DNA from 2 places in the Janthinobacterium sp. OK676 genome. Region 2 is predicted to be linked to the other one. Evidence: predicted binding sites of a transcription regulator. Region 2 holds the regulator's gene; the other holds the start of a gene.
What was found. Region 2 encodes sigma-54, which starts transcription at its own class of promoters, with help from an activator protein. Its sites were predicted from a motif close to TGGCANGNAANCTGCTTT; they were not measured.
Positions count from the first base shown of each region.

Region 1: urtA (urea ABC transporter substrate-binding protein) is a predicted target of sigma-54. The motif match lies at 1,477-1,494, and genes of this name have one in related genera.

Region 1 is NZ_FNHA01000007.1:44,719-48,926, forward strand. Features, by position in the region: gene BLU39_RS15025 (transglutaminase-like domain-containing protein) at 1-169, shown strand, start outside; gene BLU39_RS15030 (DUF4349 domain-containing protein) at 185-967, shown strand; gene BLU39_RS15035 (hypothetical protein) at 1,043-1,237, opposite strand; gene urtA (urea ABC transporter substrate-binding protein) at 1,547-2,800, shown strand; gene urtB (urea ABC transporter permease subunit UrtB) at 2,926-4,208, shown strand, end outside.
Region 2 is NZ_FNHA01000015.1:79,532-83,739, forward strand. Features, by position in the region: gene lptA (lipopolysaccharide transport periplasmic protein LptA) at 1-15, shown strand, start outside; gene lptB (LPS export ABC transporter ATP-binding protein) at 15-770, shown strand; gene BLU39_RS25115 (RNA polymerase factor sigma-54) at 775-2,253, shown strand; gene raiA (ribosome hibernation-promoting factor, HPF/YfiA family) at 2,323-2,682, shown strand; gene BLU39_RS25125 (enoyl-CoA hydratase/isomerase family protein) at 2,814-3,899, shown strand; gene rapZ (RNase adapter RapZ) at 3,901-4,208, opposite strand, start outside.

The DNA of each region.
Region 1 (4,208 bases), on a different contig from region 2:
GCCACGCGAGCAGCTGGCCTTTCCCGTGCTGGCGCCCGAGGAACGCGACTTGCCGGAAATCTGGGCGGAACCGCTGCCGCAGGTGGTGGCGTCGCTGACGCAATACGCCACCGTGCAGGACGTGGCGGCGCACTTGCCCGATATCACATTGCTGCCGCTGCAAAAATAATCCAGGAAAAAAATCATGAAAAAAGTGTATGTGGGTCTGATCGGCCTGATGCTGCTGGCCGGTTGCGGCGGCAAGGGCGAGAGCGGCGGGCAATCGAGCGCCGCGCGTCTCGATGGCAAGGAAAAGGGCAGCGAGTTTCTGGCCTATGAACATAATGTCGGCGTCGATACGCGCGAGGCGCAAGTGCGGCCCCTGTATGAAAAAGTGGTCGCCGCCTGCAAGGCCGATACGGAAAACGGCTGTCTGCTGCTCGATTCCAGCCTCGACAGCGGCCGCTACGTGCATGCGCGCATCAGCATGCGCGCCAAGCCGGCCGGCATCAAAAAGCTCGTCGCGCTGGTCGCGGCCGAAGGCGACGTCACCAGCCAGGGCACCAAGGTGGAAGACCTGGGCCGCCCCGTGCTTGACAGCAAGAAGCGCCTGGAGATGCTCAGGCAATACCAGGCCCAGCTGCAAGACCTGGAAAAACGCTCGGGCACGAATGTCGATGCCCTGATCAAGGTGACCAAGGAACTGGCCACCGTGCAAGTCGAGCTGGAGCAGGCGACGGCGGCCGACGCGCTGTTGATGCAGCGCATCGATACGGACTTGCTGAACGTGGCCATCAGCGCCGAAGGCAAACAATCGTTCTGGACGCCCGTCAAGCGCTCGCTGGGCAATTTCACGGACAACCTGTCGGAAGGCGTGGCCAACGCCATCACGGCCATGGCCTACATCCTGCCGTGGCTGATCGCTTTCGTGCTGCTGTTCCCGCTGGGACGCAAGGGCTGGCGCCGTTTGCGCGGCATCAAGCGCTAGGCGCGCACCGCAGATGTGAACAGGGCCTGCACTCGGCAGGCCCTGGAGCGGCGTTACATGCTTGCCGCAGCTTGATCAAGCGTGATGGTTCGAAGTGTTGGCAGACACGACTTCGGCCGCTTTTTTCGGGCGTTTCTTGATATTGCTGCCCGTACTGCCTTCATCGTCGACCTTGACCTGGCTCGTGCTGATGCCACCCGCCGGGGCCGTAGGTGCGGCGCATGCGCTCAACAGCAACAGGGCGCACGCGCCCGCGATCATATTTTTCATGAGTGAACTACCTAAGTGAGTGAAGTAAAGGGAAAGAAGCAAGTACCGCGCTGATTTCATGTTTACTTACGCCGCCAGGCAATGCGACGCAAGAGAGTCATATCTTAGTGCGCTTATCAAGAAAGCTCAATTAGTTTTTAGATAACTCCGGATTCCCCAGGAAGTGGCGCTGCTGCACCAAAACGGTGGGCCGCGCGCCACCCTGTCTCCCAGTGCTCTCCACTGCAGGGCAATGTACCTGGCATGCATTCTGCTTTAACAACATCGTATGCCCAGCTCGACCCCCACGAACCCATCACAGGAGTCCCCATGTCACGACGCATCATCCTGAAAGCGGCCGCCGCCGGCGCACTGGCCCTGGCCACGTCCACCTATATGCAGGCAGCCCTGGCCGCCGATACGATCAAGGTGGGCATTTTGCACTCGCTGTCGGGCACCATGGCCATTTCCGAAACGTCGCTGAAAGACGTGGCCTTGATGACGATTGCCGAGATCAACGCCAAGGGCGGCGTGCTGGGCAAGAAGCTCGAGCCTGTCGTCGTCGACCCGGCGTCGAACTGGCCTTTGTTCGCGGAAAAAGCGCGCCAGCTGGTGGCGCAGGACAAGGTTGCCGTCGTGTTCGGCTGCTGGACATCCGTGTCGCGCAAATCCGTCTTGCCTGTGTTCAAGGAACTCAACAGCCTGCTGTTTTACCCGGTGCAATACGAAGGCGAGGAACTGGAAAAGAACGTGTTCTATACGGGCGCCGCGCCGAACCAGCAGGCCATTCCCGCCGTGGAATACCTGATGAGCAAGGATGGCGGCGGCGCCAAGCGCTTCGTGCTGCTGGGTACGGATTACGTGTATCCGCGCACCACCAACAAGATCCTGCGCGCCTTCCTGAAAAGCAAGGGCGTCAAGGATAGCGATATCAGCGAGGTCTACACGCCGTTCGGCCATGCCGACTATCAAACCATCGTCGCCAACATCAAGAAGTTTTCCACGGGCGGCAAGACGGCCGTCATTTCCACCATCAATGGCGACTCGAACGTGCCGTTCTACAAGGAACTGGGCAATGCGGGCTTGAAAGCCACGGACGTGCCTGTCGTCGCGTTTTCCGTGGGAGAGGAAGAGTTGCGCGGCATCGATACCAAGCCGCTGCTTGGCCATCTGGCGGCGTGGAATTACTTTGAATCCGTCAAGAACCCCGTGAATGCCGCGTTCATCAAGCAGTGGAAGGCGTACGCCGTGGCACAAAAACTGCCGAACGCCGGTTCGGTCGTGACGAACGACCCGATGGAAGCGACCTATGTCGGCATCCACATGTGGGCGCAAGCCGTGGAAAAAGCCAAGTCAACGGACACGGACAAGGTGATCGCCGCCATGGCCGGCCAGAGCGTCAAGGCGCCGTCCGGCTTCACCCTGACCATGGATGCGACGAATCACCACCTGCACAAGCCCGTGATGATCGGCGAGATCAAGGCTGATGGGCAATTCAATGTCGTGTGGAAAACCAAGGAACCGATACGCGCCCAGCCGTGGAGCCCGTTTATCAAGGGGAATGAGGGCAAGCAGAAGTTGTAGGGCGCTATTACCCACCAGCAAATGCCGGGGTCGGACCCTGAGGGACTAGGCGTCCCCATCCGACCCCAGTCCTCGCCTTTGGGGTAAGCGAACTCGCCCCGTGCAGTTTTTCCATGGAACTTACAATGAGGTTCATCCCCAAACTGCTGGTCCTCGCCTGCCTGCTGTTCTCCTCGCTGGCGCAGGCAGCCATTTCCCCCGACCTGCTCAAACCGCTATCCGGCGACGACCCCGATACAAGGGTCGCCGCCGTCGCGCAGATCGCCGCCCTGGCCACGCCAGAGGCGGCCAGGGTACTGCAAGCCTTGCAGGACGATCAGCTATATGCCGCACCCGACGGCAAGGTCTACATCGTCGACGGCGAGCAGGCGTATGACCCGTCGACCAGCAAGAGCGTGCCGCTGCCCGAGGGCATCGACGGCGTCATGGTCAACAACCGCTTGCGCTCGGCCGTGGCGGGCGCTTTGTCTGGGCTGAAACTGCTGGCGCCCGAGCGGAGCACGCGGCTGGCCGCCGCGCAGGCGCTGCAGCAATCCGTTGATCCGGCGCAGTTGCCCCTGATCCACAAGGCGCTGGCGCAAGAGAGCGATGCCGAGATCCAGCAGATATTGCAAGTGCTGATCGCCAGCGCCAACCTGCACGCGCCAGACGCCGCCACGCGCAAGCAGGCCGTGCAAGATCTGGCGGGCAGCAGCGATGCCCGACTGCTGCCCGTGCTGCAAGCCATGCTGGAGAAAGGGGGCGAGCCGGACGAAGTAGTGCAGCTGGCCGCCATCGACACCATGGGTCAGATCAAGGGACGAGTGGCGCGCATGGAATTCGCCGGCAATGTGTTCTACGGCATTTCGCTGGGTAGCGTGCTGCTGCTGGCCGCCTTGGGGCTGGCCATCACCTTCGGCTTGATGGGCATCATCAACATGGCGCATGGCGAATTGCTGATGATAGGCGCGTACACGACGTATCTGTGCCAGCTGTTCTTCCGCACCTATCTGCCTGGCCTGCAGGATGCCTATCTGCTGGCCGCCTTGCCGGCCGCCTTTTTCGTCGCGGGACTGGTGGGCGTGGCGCTTGAGCGCACGGTCATCCGCTGGCTGTACGGGCGGCCGCTGGAAACCCTGCTGGCCACCTGGGGCATCAGCCTCATCCTCATGCAGACGGTGCGCACGATCTTCGGCGCGCAAAACGTGGAAGTGGCCAATCCCGCGTGGATGTCGGGCGGCGTCACGGTGCTGGGCGGCCTCGTGCTGCCGTACAACCGCCTGGCCATCATCGGCTTTGCCTTTGTTGTCGTCGTGGCCGTGTGGCTGATTCTCAACAAGACACGGCTGGGCCTGTTCGTGCGGGCCGTGACGCAAAACCGCCGCATGGCCGATTGCGTGGGCGTGGCCACGGGCAAGGTCGACATGCT
Region 2 (4,208 bases):
CCAGGAACGAAATAATGGACAATACTCGTTGCGGCAGCACCCTGATCGTTCGCGGTCTGCAAAAAACCTATGGCAAGCGGCAAGTCGTGCATGATGTTTCGCTGCAAGTCGAATGCGGTGAAGTGGTGGGGTTGCTGGGCCCGAACGGCGCCGGCAAGACTACCTCGTTCTACATGATCGTCGGCCTGGTGCCGTCGGACGGCGGCAGCATCGACATCAGCGGCGTGGACATTTCCAGCCTGCCGATCCATCGCCGCGCGCAGATGGGCCTGTCCTATCTGCCGCAGGAAGCGTCCGTGTTCCGCAAGCTGACGGTGGAAGACAATATCCGCGCCGTGCTGGAAATCCAGACCGTCGAAGGCCGCCCCCTGAAGAAGGCCGAGATCGAGGAACGTCTGGATAAATTGCTGGCCGACTTGCAGATTGAAAAGTTGCGCGAGAACCAGGCCTTGTCCCTGTCGGGCGGCGAGCGCCGCCGCGTGGAAATCGCCCGCGCGCTGGCCACCGATCCCCGTTTCGTGCTGCTTGACGAGCCGTTCGCCGGTGTCGATCCGATCGCCGTGATCGAGATCCAGCGCATCGTGCGCTTCTTGAAGGAGCGCAATATCGGCGTGCTCATCACCGATCATAATGTGCGCGAGACGCTGGGTATTTGCGACCGTGCCTACATCATCAACCAGGGCTCGGTGCTGGCGTCGGGACGCCCCGACGACATCATCGCGAACGAGTCGGTACGCCGGGTCTATCTGGGCGAACACTTCCGTATGTGAGCCAATGAAACAATCATTGCAGCTGCGCACCTCGCAGCACCTGGCACTGACGCCGCAGTTGCAGCAATCGATACGCCTGTTGCAATTGTCTACCCTGGAATTGCACCAGGAACTAGAGCAACTGCTGACGGACAATCCCCTGCTCGAACGGCTCGACGATCCGCTCGACCGTTCGCTGCGCCTGCTGTCCGATGGCGCCTTGAGTTCGACGGCCGCGCCGGCCGAAGCGCCGCCCCAGCCGCCAGGCCAGGAGGCGCCCGCGGCGCCGGCTGAAGCGGAAACCTTTGACGGCGAGGCGGGCGAGGGCCCGGCCGCCGTGGATGGCGGCGACAGCGACTGGAGCGAGGCGAGCCGGGGCAAGGCGCCCGACGACGAAGATTCCCGTCCGCAACTGGAAGCCCATCACTGCACCCTGCGCGAACACCTGATGGAGCAGATGCGCGTGACGGTGCTCGAATTGCGCGACCGCGCGCTGGTCGAGCTGATCATCGACGCGCTCGACGACAATGGCTACCTGGAAGAGTCGCTCGACGACATCCTGGCGCGCCTGCCGGAAGAGCTGGAAATCGACGCGGACGAGATGCGCACGGCCCTGGCGCTGCTGCAAAGTTTCGATCCGCCCGGCGTGGGCGCGCGCAATGCGTCCGAATGTCTGGCCCTGCAGATCAAGCGCTTGCCGCAGGTTGCCATGGTGACGCGGCGCATGGCCCTCGTCATCGTGGAAAAGCACCTGGCCTGGTTTGCCCAGCGTGATTTCAACAAGCTGAAAAAAGCCCTCGATTGCGACGATGAAGACTTGCGCGAAGCGCAGACGGTGATTCGCCAATGCAACCCGCATCCGGGTGCCGTGTTCGCCTCTGACGTGTCCGATTACGTGGTGCCCGACGTCGTCGTCAAGCGCGCGCGCAATGGCTGGCAAGTGACCCTGAACAACGACGTCATGCCGCGCCTGCGCGTGAACGCCATGTACGCCAACCTGCTCAAGCAGGGCAAGGGCGAAGGTGCCATGGGCGCACAGTTGCAGGAAGCCAAGTGGCTGATCAAGAATATGCGCCAGCGCTTCGACACCATCCTGCGCGTGGCACAGGCGATAGTAGAAAGACAAAAGAACTTTTTCTCGCATGGGGCCGTTGCCATGCGCCCCCTTGTGCTCCGTGAAATAGCTGATACACTGGGTTTACACGAGAGTACTATCTCGCGGGTAACAACTCAAAAGTACATGCTGACCCCGCACGGCATGTTCGAGTTGAAATATTTCTTTGGTAGCCACGTCGCCACCGAAGCGGGGGGCGAAGCGTCATCGACGGCGATACGGGCATTGATCGTGCAACTGACAGGAGCAGAAGACCCTAAAAATCCTTTATCCGACAGTAAGATTGCGGACATGCTGGGGGAACAAGGCATGGTGATTGCGCGACGTACTGTTGCCAAATACCGGGAAGCATTAAAAATTCCGCCAGTGAGCCTGCGTAAGTGTTTGTAAGTTTTTTTCGGTTCCTCTGCGGGCCGGATACGATGGACCGCACGAACCCGATCATCTTTAGGAGTGTGTATGAATCTCACCATCAGCGGACATCATCTCGAAGTGACACCAGCCATCCGTGAATACGTACAAACGAAGCTGGAGCGCGTGAAACGTCATTTCGATCAAGTCATCGATATCGCCGTGATTCTGACCGTGGATAACCTCAAAGAGAAAGAAAAACGTCAAAAGGCCGAAGTCAACCTGCGTCTGAGTGGCAAGACCGTCTATGTGGAAAGCCTGGCGCAAGACTTGTACGCCGCAATCGATGCCCTGATCGACAAGCTCGATAGGCAAGTGATGAAATACAAAACCAAAGTGCAAGGGCACGGTAAAGAGGCGATCAAGCATCTGCCAGACAGCTCGGAAGAAGAATTCGCCCCCGCCTAAGCGGCCTGCGACTTTCAACCGGTTGTGATCAACTAAGGGCGCACATTGCGCCCTTTTTTGCGCCCAGCGGAACGCAATGTTCCCCGCGCAGGCGCTAGAATGTTTGCACTTTCACTTCTTTCCTGCCTGCCATGAGCGACTTCGTCCAGACTGCCATCCGCAACCGCACGGGCCACATCGTGCTCGACCGTCCGAAAGCCTTGAATTCCCTGTCGCTGGACATGGTGCGCGCCCTGAGCGCGGCCCTGCTGGTCTGGCGCGATGATCCCCAGGTGGACGCCGTCGTGATCCGCTCCAGCAGCGAGAAGGGCCTGTGCGCCGGCGGCGACATCCGTTTCTTTTACGATGCGGGCCTGGCCACGCCGCAAGGCGGCAGTGCCTTGCTGGAAGATTTCTTTACGGAAGAATACGCTTTGAATCATTTGATTCATTTCTATCCGAAACCGTATATTGCCGTGATGGATGGCGTGGTGATGGGCGGGGGCATGGGCGTGGCGCAAGCTAGCCCCGGCAACTGCCTGCGCATCGTCACGGGCCGCACGCGCATGGCCATGCCGGAAGTCAATATCGGCCTGTTTCCGGACGTGGGCGGCAGCTATTTCCTGTCCCGCCTGGCTGGACAGCTGGGTCTGTACCTGGGCTTGACGGGCTTGACGATCAACGCGGCCGACGCCCTGTACACGGGCCTGGCCGATGTCTACCTGCCCGAAGCGCAGGTGGGGGCCCTGCTGGACCTGTTCGAATCGACGCCGGGCGAGGCCTTGCCGGTGGCGATCAAGGCCCTGGCGGCGCCGTTCCAGGCCAAGGCGGGCGTTTCTTCCCTGGCCACGGCGCGCGCGGCGCTGGATCGCCATTTCAGCGCTGGCTCCGTGGCAGCCATCATGGCCTCGCTGGCGCAGGACGACGGTGCGTTCGCCAGCAAGGCCTTGGCGGCCATGCGCCTGCGCTCGCCCCTGATGATGTCCGTGACGTTGGAATTGCTGCAGCGGGGCGCCCACCTGGGCGTGGCCGATTGCCTGCGCATGGAACGCACGGTGGTGCGCCACAATTTCGAACATGGCGAAGTGCTCGAGGGCGTGCGCGCGCTGGTGGTCGACAAGGATAATGCGCCGCGCTGGAATCCATCAAGCCTGGACGAGGTCGACGCGGCCATGGTGGCGCGCTTCTTCGCTCCCGTCTGGCCGGCGCAAGCGCATCCGCTGCGCCACCTGAATTAAACTAGGCGCGTTCGCGGTGGCGCAAGACGACGCGTTCGTTGGGCCCGAAGTATTGCGCCAGCCGTTCCGCCATGTACACGGAGCGGTGCTGGCCGCCCGTGCAGCCCAGGGCCACCGTCAGGTAGCTGCGGTTGTCGGACTTGAATGATGGCAACCATTTCTCGATGAAGGCGCGTATGTCGGCCAGCAATTCCAGCGCGCTCGGCTGCGCGTCGAGGAAGGCGATCACGGGCGCGTCGCGTCCGTCGAGGGGGCGCAGGGCCAGGTCGTAATAGGGGTTCGGCAAGGCCCGCACATCGAAGACGAAGT